4 regions of the Alicycliphilus denitrificans K601 genome follow, and region 1 is predicted to be linked to each of the others. Evidence: predicted binding sites of a transcription regulator. Region 1 holds the regulator's gene; each other region holds the start of a gene.

What was found. Region 1 encodes FNR, which switches genes on or off when oxygen is low (the NO sensors DNR and NnrR bind a similar motif). Its sites were predicted from a motif close to TTGATNNNNATCAA; they were not measured.
Region 2: a site for FNR is predicted at 1,998-2,011, ahead of ALIDE2_RS15610 (type IV pili methyl-accepting chemotaxis transducer N-terminal domain-containing protein). Genes of this name have one in related genera too.
Region 3: a site for FNR is predicted at 2,369-2,382, ahead of ALIDE2_RS11820 (bacteriohemerythrin). Genes of this name have one in related genera too.
Region 4: a site for FNR is predicted at 1,582-1,595, ahead of ubiM (5-demethoxyubiquinol-8 5-hydroxylase UbiM). Genes of this name have one in related genera too.

Annotation. Positions count from the first base shown of each region.
Region 1 is NC_015422.1:1,174,341-1,178,484, forward strand. It holds gene ccoG (cytochrome c oxidase accessory protein CcoG) at 1-808, shown strand, start outside; gene ALIDE2_RS05615 (FixH family protein) at 868-1,146, shown strand; gene ALIDE2_RS05620 (hypothetical protein) at 1,234-1,521, shown strand; gene fnr (fumarate/nitrate reduction transcriptional regulator Fnr) at 1,556-2,299, opposite strand; gene hemN (oxygen-independent coproporphyrinogen III oxidase) at 2,470-3,852, shown strand; gene ALIDE2_RS05635 (sulfite exporter TauE/SafE family protein) at 3,856-4,144, shown strand, end outside.
Region 2 is NC_015422.1:3,290,424-3,294,567, forward strand. It holds gene ALIDE2_RS15600 (aldehyde dehydrogenase family protein) at 1-460, shown strand, start outside; gene ALIDE2_RS15605 (DUF2889 domain-containing protein) at 470-1,027, shown strand; gene ALIDE2_RS15610 (type IV pili methyl-accepting chemotaxis transducer N-terminal domain-containing protein) at 1,076-1,918, opposite strand; gene moaA (GTP 3',8-cyclase MoaA) at 2,064-3,215, shown strand; gene mobA (molybdenum cofactor guanylyltransferase MobA) at 3,219-3,851, shown strand; gene ALIDE2_RS15625 (GNAT family N-acetyltransferase) at 3,848-4,144, shown strand, end outside.
Region 3 is NC_015422.1:2,471,705-2,475,848, forward strand. It holds gene ALIDE2_RS11805 (hypothetical protein) at 1-427, shown strand, start outside; gene ALIDE2_RS11810 (2OG-Fe dioxygenase family protein) at 452-1,201, shown strand; gene ALIDE2_RS11815 (universal stress protein) at 1,296-1,736, shown strand; gene ALIDE2_RS11820 (bacteriohemerythrin) at 1,798-2,310, opposite strand; gene ALIDE2_RS11825 (Bug family tripartite tricarboxylate transporter substrate binding protein) at 2,423-3,400, opposite strand; gene bktB (beta-ketothiolase BktB) at 3,541-4,144, opposite strand, start outside.
Region 4 is NC_015422.1:86,252-90,395, reverse strand. It holds gene ALIDE2_RS00410 (acetoacetate--CoA ligase) at 1-1,504, opposite strand, end outside; gene ubiM (5-demethoxyubiquinol-8 5-hydroxylase UbiM) at 1,674-2,942, shown strand; gene ALIDE2_RS00400 (FkbM family methyltransferase) at 3,069-3,779, opposite strand; gene ALIDE2_RS00395 (solute carrier family 23 protein) at 3,931-4,144, shown strand, end outside.

The DNA.
Region 1 (4,144 bases):
TTTCGCGACCTATGGCAATGCAGGCTATCTGCGCGAGCAGGTCTGCAAGTACATGTGCCCCTACGCGCGCTTCCAAAGCGCGATGTTCGACAAGGACACGCTGATCGTCACCTACGACCCCGAGCGAGGCGAGCCCCGCGGACCGCGCACCAAGAGCGTCGACTACAAGGCCAAGGGCCTGGGGGACTGCATCGACTGCACGTTGTGCGTGCAGGTCTGCCCTACGGGCATCGACATCCGCAATGGCCTGCAGTACGAATGCATCGGCTGCGGCCTGTGCGTGGATGCATGCGATACCGTGATGGACAAGATGAAATACCCGCGGGGGCTGATCCGCTTCTCCACGCAGAACGGCGTCAAGAACCACTGGACCCAGTCGCAGATGCTCAAACGCGTGCTGCGTCCGCGCGTGCTGTTCTATACCAGCGTGCTGATTGTGCTTTGCATCGGGATGCTCGCTAGCTTGGTGGTGCGCACGCCTCTCAAGGTGGACGTGGTGCGCGACCGCGCGGCGCTCTCGCGCATCGTGGCTGGGGGCAAGCTGGAGAACATCTACCGGCTGCAGATCATGAATGCCACCGAAGGGGCCCAGCGCTATGTCATCAGCGCGCGTGGGCTGCCAGGGCTGGAGGTGGCTTCCGAGTCCGAGGTCGATATCGGCCCTGCGGACTCCCGCTGGGTTGCTGTGCGCCTGCAAATCCCCTACGGGTCGGCGCCACCGGGCTCGCACACGGTGTATTTCGATATCCAGGCGCAGGGCAACAAAGGGCAGGTGGCGGAGAAATCCGTATTCCTCGTCCCGCGCTGAGGGCGCGGATCCGTACCGAGTTTTTGCATGGCCCCGGAAGGGGCACGGAGATCGTAACGATGTCGAAAGATGGACCAATGAATGCAGACCCCGAGCCGCAGCCCTGGTGGAGGTACGGCCATGTGTGGCTGATCATCGCAGGCCCGGTGATCGTGGTCATTGCCGGTTTCGTCACTCTTTGGCTTGCGCTTTCCCGGCCGGACCCCGTGCTGGCGGAGGACTACTACCAACGTGGCCTGGACATCAACAAGACGCTGAAGAATGCGGACTCTGGCATGACACCCGCAATGAAAGGGCGTAACCACGCCGCCACGCCCGCGCAGGACCAGCCGCGCTGAGGTCCTAAGGGGAATCAGGGAGACGATGGCACTTTGCTTGCGCCGGGCATGGTGCTAGGCTGTCACTATGACAAGGAGACAAGCTTGATGTGGAAGCAGAGGTTGATGTGGATAGCCTGGCCCGCCTTTCTCATGGCGGGGGTCATGGAGATGGTCGTGTTTGCCTTCGTGGACCCCGAGGCGTTGCAGTGGTTCGACCAGCCCGTCACTCTTTCGAGGCAAGGCGTCTACACCGTAGCGTTCTTCGTTTTCTGGGCCATCATCATGGCGTCGAGCATGCTTACCACGATGTTGTCGCTCTCCCCCTTCGAGCTCAATCGCTGTCCGGTACCGGAGGGCGAGAGGCCGCTCGACTGTGCCAAATACATGCCCTGACATGGGCCTGGGGCTGCAGCCTGGGTGAGGGTGGTTAGAGACAGGATTGCTGGCTATTGACGATGCGCTTCAGGGCATCGGTGTCCACGATGCGTACGTGGCGTTGCCTGACCTCCACGATGCCCTCCTCGACGAACTTGGAGAAGGTGCGGCTCACGGTTTCGAGCTTGAGGCCCAGGTAGCTGCCGATTTCCTCGCGCGTCATGCGCAACACCAGTTCCGATTGGGAAAACCCCCGCGCATGCAAGCGCTGCACCAGATTCAACAGGAAGGCGGCAAGGCGCTCCTCGGCCCGCATGCTTCCCAGGAGCAGCATGACGCCGTGTTCGCGGACGATCTCACGGCTCATGATCTTGTGCACATGGTTTTGCAGTGCGGTGACTTCGCGGGACAGTTCTTCGATGCGGTCGAACGGCATGACGCAGACCTCGGCGTCTTCCAGGGCCACGGCATCGCAGGTGTGCCGATCGTTCACTATGCCATCTAGGCCGATGATTTCTCCGGCCATCTGAAAACCCGTCACTTGGTCGCGTCCATCCTCCGTGGCCACGCAGGTCTTGAAGAAGCCCGTGCGAATGGCGAACAGGGATGCGAATGGTTCGCCGTTGCGAAACAACGTGCCGCCACGCTTGACCTTGCGGCGCACGGCGACGACGTCATCGATGCGCTTGAGTTGCTGCTCATCCAGCCCGACGGGCATGCACAGTTCGCGCAAGTTGCAGTTTGAACAGGCAACTTTGATGGATTGCAGGTTGGAATGTGTGGAAACCCTATTCATGTCGCGAGCTTACATCTGAACGCCGTCGAGGCATGGAATGTCACGGATCGTTCGAAGACTTTGATCCAAAGTCAATTGTCCCCATCCGGACCGCATGGGTGCTTGATCAACATCAAGAACGCCCTGGGGACTCTACGGCACAGTACGCCGCAAATGCAAGGAATCCCACCATGACAGTCGTTACAACAGAGCTCTTGCGTCGTTTTGACGTGCCTGGGCCGCGCTACACCTCCTACCCGACAGCAGACCGTTTCGTGGAGGCATTTGGTGAAAAGGAGTACATCCTAGCCCTGCAGCAGCGTCGCGTGGGGTCGGCGGCCAAGGCGATGCCCCTGTCCCTCTACGTGCATATTCCGTTTTGCGAATCCCTGTGCTACTACTGTGCCTGTAACAAGATCATTACACGGCATCCGGAGCGGGCCGAGGTCTATTTGCGGTACTTGAGCCGCGAGATCGACCTGCACACCGCGCACTGCGGCGTGGGGCAGCACGTGAGTCAGCTGCATTTCGGCGGCGGCACGCCCACCTTCCTGTCTGACGACGGCCTGCGCGAACTCATAGGCATGCTCAAGCGCAGCTTCGTGCTGGTGCCAGGGGGCGAGTATTCGATCGAAGTGGATCCTCGCACCGTGGACGAGAAGCGGCTTGCCTTGCTGGCCGAGCTGGGTTTCAACCGGCTCAGCTTCGGGGTGCAGGATTTCGATCCCGAGGTGCAGAAGGCGGTGCATCGCATACAGCCTGCCGAGAAGGTATTCGCGCTGATCGAGAGCGCACGCAAGCTGGGCTTCGAGTCGGTGAACGTGGACCTGATCTATGGCCTGCCGCGCCAGACGCCGGAGTCTTTCGACCGGACCCTGGCGCAGGTGGCGCAACTGCGGCCCGACCGCATCGCGCTGTATGCCTACGCCCATCTGCCCGAACGCTTCAAGTCGCAACGGCGCATCATTTCCGCAGAGCTGCCCATGGCCTCGGCCAAGGTGTCGATGCTGGCGCGCTCCATCGACGTGTTCATGAATGCGGGCTATGTGTACGTGGGCATGGACCACTTCGCGCTGCCCGAGGATGCCCTGGCTGTGGCCAAGCGCCAGGGGCGGCTGCACCGCAATTTCCAGGGGTACAGCACCCAGCCTGACTGCGACCTGATCGCGCTTGGCGTTTCCGCCATCGGGCGGGTGGGCGCAACGTACAGCCAGAACGTCAAGACGCTGGACGAGTATTACGACGCGATCAACCATGGGCACCTGCCCATAGTGCGAGGCCTGGCCTTGACCAGGGACGACCTGGTGCGCCGCGCGGTCATCATGGCCCTGATGTGCCAGGGGGAGGTGCTGTTCGAGCCGGTCGAGCAGTCCTGGCTCATCGATTTTCGCCGCTATTTCGAGGCCGAGCTGCAGCAGCTCGAAGAAATGGCGGAGCAGGGTCTGGTGAAGGTCGGCGCCGAGGGCATCGAGGTCACCACGATGGGCTGGTTCTTCGTGCGTGGCGTGGCGATGGTGTTCGACAAGTACTTGCAGGCGGACCGCAATCGGGCACGTTTCTCGCGCATCATCTGATCCATGTTGCTGGCGCTGGCTTCGACGGCATTCTTCATGGGCTTGATGGGCGGGACGCATTGTCTCGTCATGTGCGCAGCGCCCTGCGCCGCCTTGACGGGGGCGGGTGGCGCCCCGGGTGGTAGCGAGCAGGTCGTGCGCTGGATGCCGCGCGGATCCGTGGCGCAGCGCACCGTCGGATTCCATCTGGGGCGGTTGACGGGCTATGGCGTGGCGGGCGCCCTGGCCGCCTTCGCCATGGAACGGCTGGCGTGGCTGAGCCAAGGCAGCGCCGCGCTGCGCCCCGTCTGGA
Region 2 (4,144 bases), 2.1 Mb from region 1:
GCAGCAGCAGCGCGTGTGGGACTTCCTGTCGGACGCGCAGGTGGCCGGCATCCCCATGGTGGCCCAGGGCGTGGTGGTGGATGAAGCCCCCGAGACCGGCTACTACCAGGCCCCCACCCTGCTGCGCGACGTGCCCGTAGGCCACCGGCTAGCGCAGGAAGAGGTCTTCGGCCCCGTGCTCTCGGCCATGGCCTTTCAGGACGAGGACCACGCGGTGGAGCTGGCCAACGCCACGCAGTTCGGCTTGGTGGCCGGCATCTGGACGCGCGACGGCGCGCGCCAGTTCCGCATGGCGCGACGCGTCGCCAGCGGCCAAGTATTCATCAACAACTACGGCGCCGGCGGCGGCGTGGAGCTGCCGTTCGGCGGCGTCAAGTCGAGCGGCCACGGCCGCGAGAAGGGCTTTGAGGCGCTCTACGGCTTCACCACGCTCAAGACCGTCGCCATCCGCCACGGCTGATCCCGCCCCATGCCCCTGTCTCCCCCAGCACCCCGCACCGCCAGACACATCCGCCGCATCACCTACCAGGGCTTCGAACGCGAGGACGGTCTCTGGGACATCGAAGGCGAGCTGCACGACAGCAAGACGCACGATCTGCCGTCGCGGCGCAACCCCGGCAGGACGCGCCGCGCCGGCGAGCCCATACACCACATGTGGCTGCGCGTGACGGTGGACCGCAACCTGGTCGTGCAGGCCATCGAATCTGCCATGGACGACCATCCCCTGGCCGGCTGCCCCCAGGCCCAGCGCGCCCTGCAGGCCATGGTGGGCTGCAGCATGACGCGCGGCTGGCGCCAGTCCATCCAGATCCACCTGGGCGGCGTGGCCAGCTGCACCCACCTGCGCGAACTGCTGTTCAACCTGGCCACGGCCACGTTCCAGAGCGTCGAATCGGCATTCCAGAGCCAGGGCGACGAGCCGCCGCGCCACCTGGGCCAGTGCACGGGCTGGGACTTTCACGGCCAGGCCGTGAAGGAACACTACCCGCAGTTCTACGGCCACACGCCGCAGCTCCTGAAAAAATAGCTATCAGCGCTTGATAAACAAGCGCTGATGGCCTTTTTCGCTCAAAGATCAGCCCAACAGATCCCGCAGGGCCGCCTCGTACAGCGCGGTGAGGCCGTCCATCACCTCCAGCAGGCGCTCGCTGGTGGTGGCCACCTCCTCCAGCCCGCGGCCGTCGGGCTGGCGCTTGAGGGCGGCATCGAAGAACAGCCACTGCGCCTGGCCCAGCTCCAGCGCCGAGCGGATGGCGGGCGTGGAGATGGGCGCCTCGCTCAGCCGCGCCATGGCGCGCTGGAACTCGTCGGCGTCGCCCGCCAGCTGTTCGCGCACCGTGCGGCCGTCCAGCCCCGCGGCCGCCAGCTCGTAGTTCTTGGCCATGCGCTGCGAGAGCATGCGCTGGCGGCCCGCGGTGTTCACCAGCCGCGCCGTGGGGACCTGAGCCTGGCGTTCCAGGGCCTGCGTGGCGGTGTCGGCAAGCGCGAGCATCTGGTCGGCCTGCGCCGACACGGCCTGGAAGACACTCCTGGAGGGCGCCTGCTCCGCCAGCGCATTCAGGCGGTCCGCGCTGCGGCGCACGTCCGCCAGCAGGCGCGCCACCTCGGGCGGCCAGCCCGGGTGCGCCATGTCCTCGAAGCCCGAGCGCACCTGGCGCCGCGTGTGCTCGAGCACGTCGCGGGCGCGCACCGGCCTCACGTTCAGGTACAGCTGGCCATAGGCCTTGGCCATGCGCTGCGACAAGGCCCGAAAGCGCGCCGTGCGGTTGATGGCCGTGGCCAGCGCCATGCGCGCCTGCGCCGACAGCGGCAGCGCAGGCGCCAGCAGGCCGGTGCCCAGCACGCGCAGCGCCAAGCGGCGGTCACGGCGGCGGCAGGCCGCGGAGGACGGGACGGGAAGGAAGCAGGTATCGCGCATGGGCCGGATTCTCCGGCCGGCGCGGCGCGCCGCCACTGACGCCGCTCAAACGACGGCCTGTGCGCGGCGCCATCGCCAATTGATCGGCGTCAATTTTCACGCCCGTACGCATACCCCTACGCCCCCCATGGGGCACAATTTGGCCATGGCTGAACGTGTCATTCCTCTCGTGGACCACCGCAGCAGGCCGCTGCGGCCCGCCGTGCCGGCGACCGCCGCCGCGGCCGCCATGCCCGCCACGGGAGAGCTGTACGACACGCGCGCGCGGCCGCTGCGCGACCTGCGCATCAGCGTGACCGACCGCTGCAACTTCCGCTGCAGCTACTGCATGCCCAAGGAAGTGTTCGACAAGCACTACCGCTACCTGCCGCACAGCGACCTGCTGAGCTTCGAGGAGATCACGCGGCTGGCGCGGCTGTTCATGGCGCACGGGGTGCACAAGATCCGCCTGACGGGCGGCGAGCCGCTGCTGCGCAAGGACCTGGAGCTGCTGGTCGAACAGCTGGCCGGGCTGCGCACCACCGAGGGTCGCGTGCCCGACCTCACGCTCACCACCAACGGCTCGCTGCTGGCGCGCAAGGCGCGCGCGCTCAAGGCCGCGGGCCTGCAGCGCGTCACCGTCAGCCTGGACAGCCTGGACGACGCCGTGTTCCGCCGCATGAACGACGTGGACTTCCCCGTGGCCGAGGTGCTGGCCGGCATCGAGGCCGCGCAGGCCGCGGGCTTCGGCACCATCAAGGTCAACATGGTGGTCAAGCGCGGCACCAACGATCACGAGATCCTGCGCATGGCGCGGCACTTCCGCGGCACCGGCATCACGCTGCGCTTCATCGAGTTCATGGACGTGGGCGCCACCAACGGCTGGCGCATGGACCAGGTCGTGCCGTCGCGCGAGGTCATCGCGCGCCTGCAGTCCGAACTGCCGCTGGTGCCGCTCTCGCCCACCGCCGTGGGCGAGACCGCGCAGCGCTGGGGCTACGCGGGCGCCGACGGCCGCCACGACCCGTCGCTGGGCGAGGTGGGCGTGATCGGCAGCGTTACCCAGGCCTTCTGCGGCGACTGCAACCGCGCCCGCCTGTCCATGGAGGGGCGTCTGTACCTGTGCCTGTTCGCCACCCAGGGCTGGGACCTGCGCAGCCTGCTGCGTAGCGACGCCAGCGACGCGCAGATCAGCGCCGCCATCGCCCACATCTGGCAGGGCCGCGGCGACCGCTATTCCGAGCTGCGCGCCAGCCTGCCGCCCGACCAGGGCGAGGAGCGCGGGCGGCGCATAGAAATGAGCTACATCGGTGGCTGACCAATGATCGACACCCACGACATCACGGGCCTCATCCTCGCCGGCGGCCGCGGCTCGCGCATGGGCGGCGTGGACAAGGGCCTGCAGAACTTTCGCGGCATGCCGCTGGCGCTGCACGCACTCATGCGGCTCTCACCCCAGGTGGGCAGCGTGATGATCAACGCCAACCGCAACCTGTCGGCCTACGAATCGTTCGGCATGCCCGTCTGGCCCGACGGCTTGGCCGACTATGCCGGCCCGCTGGCAGGCTTCCTCTGCGGGCTGGAGCGCTGCGAGACCCCCTGGCTGCTCACCGTGCCCTGCGACACGCCGCTGTTCCCGGCCGATCTGGCCAGCCGCCTGGCCGCCGCCGCAGCGATCCAGGGCGCCGACATCGCCATGGCCTCGGCCCCCGAGCAGGAGGACGACGGCAGCACGCGCGTGCGCACCCAGCCGGTGTTCTGCCTGCTGCGCGTGAGCCTGCTGGAGAGCCTGATGCGCTTCACCCAGGAGGGCGGGCGCAAGATCGACCGCTGGACCGCGCAGCACCCCTGCGCCATCGTGGCCTTCGACCAGCCTGGCGACGACCCGCTGGCCTTCCGCAACGCCAACACCCTGGCCGAGCTGCACGCGCTGGAGGGCCAGGGGTCGCCATGACGCGGGAGCCTGCCGCCGCCCCGCGCATCACCGTCCTGGCAGCCGCGCACGCACCGGCCTACAAGGCGCTGCGCGACGAGGCCCTGCGCTGCGCCCCCGAGGCCTTCACCAGCGACTACGCCACGGCCGTGCAGCGGCCGGCCCAGTCCTACGCGCCGCGCCTGTCCATGCCCGCGGACGAAGGCTTTTTCCTGGGCGCGTGGGATGCGGACGGCGCGCTGCTGGGCAGCATCGGCTGCCAGCGCGAGGAACGGGCGCAGCAGCGCCACATGGCCACCGTGGTCGCCATGATG
Region 3 (4,144 bases), 1.3 Mb from region 1:
CGTGGCGGGCCTTGGCCTGGCCGCTGCCATGGTAGGCGGCCAGGCCCATGCGCAGGCTTACGTGAACGCCACGGTGAGTGGGCAGATTGCACCCGGTGTCTATGGCAGGGTCGATATCGGCAATGGGCCGGCGCCCGTGCTGCTGTTCCCGCAGCCCGTGGTGGTTGCGCCCCCGGCCGTCTACGTGCCGCGGTCGCCGATCTACATGTACGTGCCGCCGGGCCATGCCAGGCACTGGTCCAAGCACTGCGCGCGCTATGCGGCCTGCGGCCAGCCGGTGTACTTCGTGAAGGAGCCGCCACGGCGCCCCGGCCACTTCCATGGCTATCGCGACCGCCATGACGGGCGCGACCATTGGCGCGGCCATCGTCGTGACGATGACCGCAGGGACCATGGCCACCGCGGGCATGGCCGCCATGATCGCTGATCGGCGCCGCCTGGCTTGAAACTCATGGCGCACGTCAGTTTCTCTCCTCCCTATGTCCCGCCAGGCCAGATCGTGCAGCAATTGCGCGACCGGGGGTATGCCGTGCTCCAGCCGCGCGATACGGCGGACTGGCTGGGCTGCGAGCTGGCCGATCTGAAGGCCCTGTCTTCGGACTGGGCAGACCTGCCTCCCGACGAGTTCCTGAAGGACGGGGGCCGCTACCGGCGCAGGCGGCATTCCTGTTTCATCGTGGACGGCATGGCGGTAAGCCAGACGCCGCACCGCGCGCACTGGCAGCCCGTGGAGTACAACGCCCTGCACGGCGGCATGGAGCGCTGGTTTGCGCCCATGCGCGATGCGACCGTGGCGGTGCCCGTGTGGGGGCGGCTGATGCGTAGCGTGGCGACCCTCGCACAGGCGGCGCTGGCCACGCGGCCCGTGCGCTGGTTCATCGAGGCGCACCAGTTCCGCATCGACACCGCAGGCGGCATCGGGCGTCCCACGCCCGAAGGAGCGCATCGCGACGGCGTGGACCTCGTGGCCGTCTTCCTGGTGGGCCGCGAGGGCGTGAAGGGCGGCGAGACCCGCATCTTCGAGGCCGCCGGCCCCAATGGGCAGCGCTTCACGCTGAGCGAGCCCTGGTCCGTGATGCTGCTGGATGACGCGCGCATGATCCATGAAACCACGCCCATCCAGCCGGAGGGCGAGGGCGGCTGGCGCGACACTCTGGTGCTGACCTGCCGCCGGGGTGGCTTCCAGGCAGAGCAGAATTAATAATTGATAAGCATCAAGCATTGTGGTGCAGCCTGGTGCCACACTTGCCTCGCTCCCTGACAGAAGGCCAGGCAGTAACTCAGCAGGAGGTTCCATGTTCAAACATATTCTGGTTCCCGTGGATGGCTCGGAAACATCCATGAAGGCGGTTGCCAAGGCGTCGGGGCTGGCCAAGGCCTTTGGCAGCGCGGTGACGGCGCTGTACGTGATCGATCCGTACCCGTTCACGGGGGTCGGCGCCGATTTCGCATATGGCCAGGCGCAATACCTGAGCGCCGCCACGGCCGAGGCCAATGCCGCGCTCGATGCGGCGAAGTCCGCCGTCACCCAGGCCGGCGTGACCGCGGTGAACACCATGGTGGGCGAGGGCCATGCCGTGCATGACGGCATCCAGCGTGCGGTCGAGAGCACGGGGGCCGACCTCATCGTCATCGGCTCGCATGGCCGGCGCGGCCTCGAAAAGCTCGTGCTGGGCAGTGTCACCCAGAAGGTGCTGGGCGTGTCTCGCGTGCCTGTGCTGGTGGTGCGCGAGTGATGGCACCTGAGAAGTAACAATGAAAACGGCTCCCGCGGGAGCCGTTTTCATTGGCGCGCCGTCAGCCGCCGAACAGGCGGGCCAGCAGGCCTTTTTTCTTCTGGCGCTGCTCCAGCTCCTGCAGCAGCTCGGCCTTGAGCCGCTCCTTCTCGGCAGCCGGGCCGCCCTGCTGCGCCATGCGCAGGTAGGCCTTGGCCGTGTCCACGTAGCCGTGGTCCTCGTTGCGGATGTGGTTGAACAGCCAGCGCGACAGCATGCCGTGCAGCTCGTCGGTCACGTCCTCGCCGGCGTCGAAGCGCGACTGCATCTCGGCCACCTTGCGGGTGAACAATTCGTGCACCTTCTTGTGCGGGCCGGAGAACAGATAGCCCGAGCTTTCCATCAGGCTCTCCTCGAAGACGAAGTGCGAGAGGGTGTAGTCCACCATCTCGCCGATCACGTCGCCCAGGGCCTCGCGGTCGTGCGTGGAGCGCAGCTCGTAGAGCCTGTTGATGTAGTCGACGATGCGGCGGTGCTGCCGGTCGATTTCGGGGATACCAGTATCCAGTTCGGGGACCCACACCAACAACGCCATGACACTCTCCAGTCCAGATTGCTGCGTTGCAGTATCAATGAATCAAGGAAATTACTCCTTGATACAAGTCATGCGCACGTGCCGGCGGCATGCGCCGGCACGCGGGGCGCACTTACTCGATCTTGGCGCCGGATGCCTCGACGATGCCCTTCCACTGCTGGTACTCAGTCTTCAGCAGTGTGGAGAACTGCTCCGGCGTCATGGCCTGGGGCTCTGCGCCCTGGGCATTGATGGCGGCCTTCACCTCGGCCATGGCCAGCAGCTTGTTGACTTCGGTGTTCAGTGTCTTGACCACGGCCGCGGGCGTGCCGGCCGGGGCGAAGACGCCGTACCAGGTGCTCACGTCGAAGCCCTTAAAGCCGGATTCGGCCACCGTGGGCACGTCGGGCAGCGAGGAGCTGCGCTTGGCGGACGTGACGGCCAGCGGGTGCAGCTTACCGGCCTTGATCTGCCCCATGGCCGATGGCAGGGACGATACCAGCAGGTCGACGTTGCCGGCCAGCGCGTCCATGAGCGCCGGGTTCGAGCCCTTGTAGGGAACGTGGCTGAGTTTGACGCCCGCGGCCTTTTCGAACAGGTCGCCCGCGAGGTGGATGGAGGTGCCGTTGCCCGGCGAGCCATAGGTGATGGTGCCGGGCGCAGCCTTGGCGGCGGCCACCACGTCCGCCAGGGTCTTGAATCTGGAGCTGGCGCTGGTGGCGATCACCACGGGCGTGTAGGCCACGTGGGCCACCGCGGTCAGGTCCTTGGTCGGATCCCAGGGCAGGTTCTTGTACAGCCAGGGGCCGATGACCAGGTTGTCCTTCTGGCCCATGACGAGGTCATAGCCCGTGGGCGCGGCCTTCACGGCCTCCGTGATGCCGATGGTGCCGCCGGCGCCGGGCTTGTTGTCGGCCACGACGGTCCATTTGTTGACCTCGGTGAGCTTGGAGGACACCAGCCGTGCCAGGATGTCGGTGCCGCCCCCGGGCGGGAAGGGAACGATCATGCGGATGGGCTTGGAGGGGTAGGCGCCCTGGGCCTGGACCGCAGGCGCGCCCAGTGCGCAGGTGAGGGCGGCGAGCGAGAGGATGTGGCGGCGAAGAAGCATCAGAAAACTCTCCTGAGGGTTGTATCGAAAAACAAGGCGCCGATGATGGCCCAGCCATGGGCTGGTGCGCCCATACCCAAGCATGGCGAGGCCATCGCCGATGGCGATGGCGATGGCGATGGCGATGATGGCGCAGAGAATTACATGCGCTCGAAGATGGCGGCGATGCCCTGGCCGCCGCCGATGCACATGGTCACGAGCGCGTAGCGGCCCTGGATGCGCTGCAACTCGTGCAGGGCCTTCACGGTGATCAGCGCGCCCGTGGCGCCGATGGGGTGGCCCAGCGAGATGCCCGAACCGTTGGGGTTGACCTTGGCCGGGTCCAGGCCCAGGTCGCGCGTGACGGCGCAGGCCTGGGCCGCGAAGGCCTCGTTGGCCTCGATCACGTCCAGGTCCTTCACCGTGAGGCCCGCCTTCTTGAGCGCCAGCTGCGTGGCGGGCACGGGGCCGATGCCCATGTACTTCGGGTCCACGCCCGCGTGGGCGTAGGCCACCAGGCGCGCCATGGGCTTGGCGCCGCGCGCCTGGGCGGTCTTGGCCTCCATCAGCACCACGGCCGCTGCCGCGTCGTTGATGCCCGAGGCGTTGCCCGCTGTCACCGTGCCATTTTCCTTCACGAACACGGGTTTGAGCTTGGCCATGTCCTCCATGGTGGCGCCCGCGCGGAAATGCTCGTCCGTGGCGTAGGCCACCTCGCCCTTGCGGCTTTTGAGCATCACGGGAACGATCTGGTCCTTGAAGTAG
Region 4 (4,144 bases), 1.1 Mb from region 1:
GGTAGCGCGCGCCGTCCGCGTCGCCCCACAGGTACAGGGGCATGGACGGTATGGGCTGGGTGCAGACCAGCTCGCCCACGGCGTCCAGCACGGGGCGGCCCTGCTCGTCCCAGGCCTCGACGGCCGCGCCCAGCATGCGGCATTGCATGCGCCCGGGCGTCTGCGGCAGCTCGCGGTGGCCGCCGAGGAAGGCGCCCGCGAAGTCCGTGCCGCCGGAGATGTTGGCCCACCAGACCCGCGGCACGCCCGCAACCGCCATGAAATCCGATCCCCATTGCTGCACCTCGGCGGGCAGCGGCGATCCGGTGCTGCCCAGCGCGCGGATCGCCGACAGGTCGCCGCATTGCGCCGGCGTGATGCCGGCCTTCATGCAGTTGCCGTAGAACGCGGCGCCGGCGCCAAAGAAGGTCACGCCGGTTTCGGCCGCCATGCGCCACAGCACGCCCCAGTCGGGACGCTCCTTGCTGCCGCCCGGGTTGCCGTCGTACAGCACGCAGGTGGTGCCGCCCAGCAGGCCGCCGACCTGGGCGTTCCACATGATCCAGCCCGTGGAGCTGTACCAGTGGAAGCGCTCGCCGAAGGAGTTGGGGGCGTAGCTGCAGCCGATGTCGTTGTGCAGCACGGCCAGCTGCAGCATCACCAGCAGCATGCCGCCATGGCCGTGCACGATGGGCTTCGGCATTCCCGTGGTGCCGCTGGAGTACACGATCCACAGCGGGTGGTCGAAGGGCAGCCACAGCGGCTCGAAGGCCGCGGTTTCAGCATCTTTTCTGGCTGTAATGCTTGCGTAACAAGCGGTATCAGCTATTGTTTTTGTGGCATCGAGGTTGTTCACCAGCACCACGTGCCGCAGCGTGGGCAGCTGCGCGCGCAGCTCGGCCAGCACGGCGCAGCGGTCGTGGTCGCGCCCGCCGTAGCTCACGCCATCCACGGCGAACAGCACCTTGGGCTCGATCTGGCGGAAGCGGTCCAGCACGGCGTTCGTTCCCATGTCGGGCGCGCACACGCTCCACACGGCGCCGATACTGGCGCAGGCCAGGAAGGCCACGATGGTCTCGGGAATGTTGGGCAGGTAGGCCGCCACGCGGTCGCCGGGCCCTACGCCCTGGGCCTTGAGGTGCAGCGCCAGCGCCGCCACCTGCCGGCGCAGCGCGGGCCAGGACAGTTCGCGGTGCTGGCCGCGTTCATTGCGCGCGACGAGGGCCGGCTGGCCGGCCGCGTGCGCCGCATCCACGTGGCGCAGCACCTGGCGCGCGTAGTTCACCTGCGCGCCGGGGAACCACCGCGCGCCGGGCATCACGTTCCTGGCGAGCACGGCATCGTGCGGCGTAGGCGACTGCAGGTCGAAGTAGTCCCACACGCTTTGCCAGAAGGCATCCAGCTCGGTCACGGACCAGCGCCACAGCGCGTCGTAGCCGTCGAACCGCAGGCCGCGCCGGGCCTGCAGCCAGTCCTGGTACAGGCGGATCTGCGGAACGTAAGGTGGGGGGGAATCGGTTTCCATGCGGGCAGCGTAGCGCCGCACGCGCCCCGCGTCACTCCGGGTCGGCCCCGTCGGGGCCTGCCCGGATACACACCGTGTTGACCCAATTCAAGCGCCACCCGCGCAACCGTCCGACAATCGGCGCTTCGCCCACTGGGCGCTTTGTCCTTTCACCGGAACGAGCACGCGCATGCCACCGCAACAGACGAATACCCACAGCAGCAGTGATGTCCTCATCGTCGGCGCCGGCCCGGCCGGGCTGTCGCTGGCGGCCTCGCTGGCGCAGGCCGGCATGCAGGTCACGGTGCTGGAGCAGCAGCCCGCGTCCGTGCTCGCCGCCCCGCCGCCCGACGGGCGCGAGATCGCCCTCACCCACCCCAGCGTGGCCACGCTGCAGCGCCTGGGCAGCTGGCAGCGCCTGGCCGCGCACGAGGTCGGCCTGCTGCGCGAGGCCCAGGTGCACGACGGCCCCGTGGGCCGGCGCGGCGCCATGCAGCTGCACGCGGGAGGCAGCGGCGTGGACCACCTGGGCTGGATCGTGCCCAATTACGCGCTGCGCCGCACGGCCTACGAGGTCGCGGCCCAGCAGCCGGACGTGCGCATCGTGACCGAGGCGCGCGTCGCGCGCGTGGCCGTCACGCCCGCCCATGCCGAGCTCGAATACACCGACGCGCGCCAGGGCGGCCAGGGCGCGGAGCGCCTGCAGGCCCCGCTGCTGGTGGCGGCCGACAGCCGCTTTTCCGCCACGCGGCGCCAGCTGGGCATAGGCGCGGCCATGCACGACTTCGGCCGCACCGTAATCGTCTGCCGCCTGCGCCACGAGCTGCCGCACCATGAGGTCGCACACGAATGCTTCGGCTACGAGCAGACGCTGGCCATACTGCCGCTGCCGAACGACCCCATCGACGGCGCGCCCATGTGCTCGGCCGTGGTCACGACCGGCGCTGCGCAGGCCCAGCAGCTCATGGCCCTGCCGCCCGAGGAATACGCCGCGCGCGTGCAGGCGCAGTTCCAGAACCGCCTGGGCGCCATGCGCCTCGTGGGCGAGCGCCACGCCTACCCCCTGGTGGCCGTGTACGCCCACCGCTTCGCCGGCCCGCGCTGCGCGCTGCTGGGCGACGCCGCCGTGGGCATGCACCCGGTGACGGCGCATGGCTACAACCTGGGCCTGGCGGGCGTGGAGGGCCTCACGCGGGCCGTGGCCGGAGCATGGGCGCGCGGCGCGGACATAGGCGCCGCCAGCGTGCTCGCCCCCTACGCGCGCGAACACCACCGTCACGCCTGGCCGCTGTACCAGGGCACGAACGCCATCGTGCGCCTGTACACCGACGACCGCCCCCTGCCGCGCCTGCTGCGCCAGGCCGTGCTGGCCGGCTCCAACCGGCTGCCTCCGCTCAAGGGCCTGATCGTCAGCCAGCTCACGGGGCGGCGGCCGGCCTGGCCGACGGCGGCGCCGTGACCGTGCCGGCCACCTATGCTCCTATGGAACCGCCCGCGCGGCTCACACGCCCATACAGGCTTGCAGCCGAAGTGAGCGCCGTCTGCCGGATCGACACAGTCATCGCTTTGATGGCGAAGCCGTGTATCAGCGGGGCAGGTTGCGGTTGACGCACAGGCAGTCGAACTCCTGGACACGGCCCAGGGAGTCGCGCGACACGGGGAACATGCCTATGACGTCGAAACCCAGCTCCTTCAGGCTGGCAATGGCCTCGTCGAACGCCGGCATGCCCTGGTAGATGGGCAGGAACGAAACCTCCGACTGAATGAGCGCCGCCTGGCGCAGCACGTTCCGGCCGCCCGACATCACCTTGACGTCGTGGCCCTGGGTGTCGATCTTCACGAAGGTACGGGACCAGTCTATCGGCAGGTCCAGCCCGTCGAGCGTGACCGTCTCGACGTCCTCCGTACCGGTCTCGGTCATCTTGCGGCTGGACTCCCGGAGGGACAGAAAGGAGTTCAGCTCGCTGCCCACCATGGTGTGGATCTGCGCGGTGCCGGACCGGTCGCTGGCCGCCTTCTGGTAAACATGCCAGCGCGGGTCGCCGGCAGCCTTGCGCGCCAACTCGCCGAATGGCTGCGAACAGGGTTCGAAGGAATGAATGTCCCCGGCAAACCCCACCCTGCGCAGCAACTCGCCGTAACCGCCGATATTGGCGCCTATGTCGATCACGGCCTGTATCCCGTGCCCTTTCAGGGCGCCAGGGAGAAAACGGTCGTAGATGTAATCCCGGCTGTAGGCGAGGGACATCACATCAAGGCCGGCGCGATGCGCCAAGGCTTTGATCAGGGCTTTCATTAGCTGGACTCCTCGGGCGCGGTTTTTTGCAGGAAGTAGGCCCGTGGGCGTGCCAAAGCATATACCGAAGCCCCCCCGATAAGCCACGCGCACACAAGCTGCCGCCCCCAAACCCTCTACCATCGCCCCACCCAACAACAGGAGCGAATAAATGGGGATGTTTCAATGGAATGAGCGCCCGGCCGAGGTGCTGCAGGGCGGCGGCGTGATCGGGCCGGACGAGCGCCTGCCCTGGGGGCAGACGGGCCTGATGGGGATTCAGCACGTGATCGCCATGTTCGGCTCGACGGTGCTCGCGCCCATCCTGATGGGGTTCGACCCCAACCTGGCGGTGTTCATGAGCGGCATAGGCACGCTCATCTTCT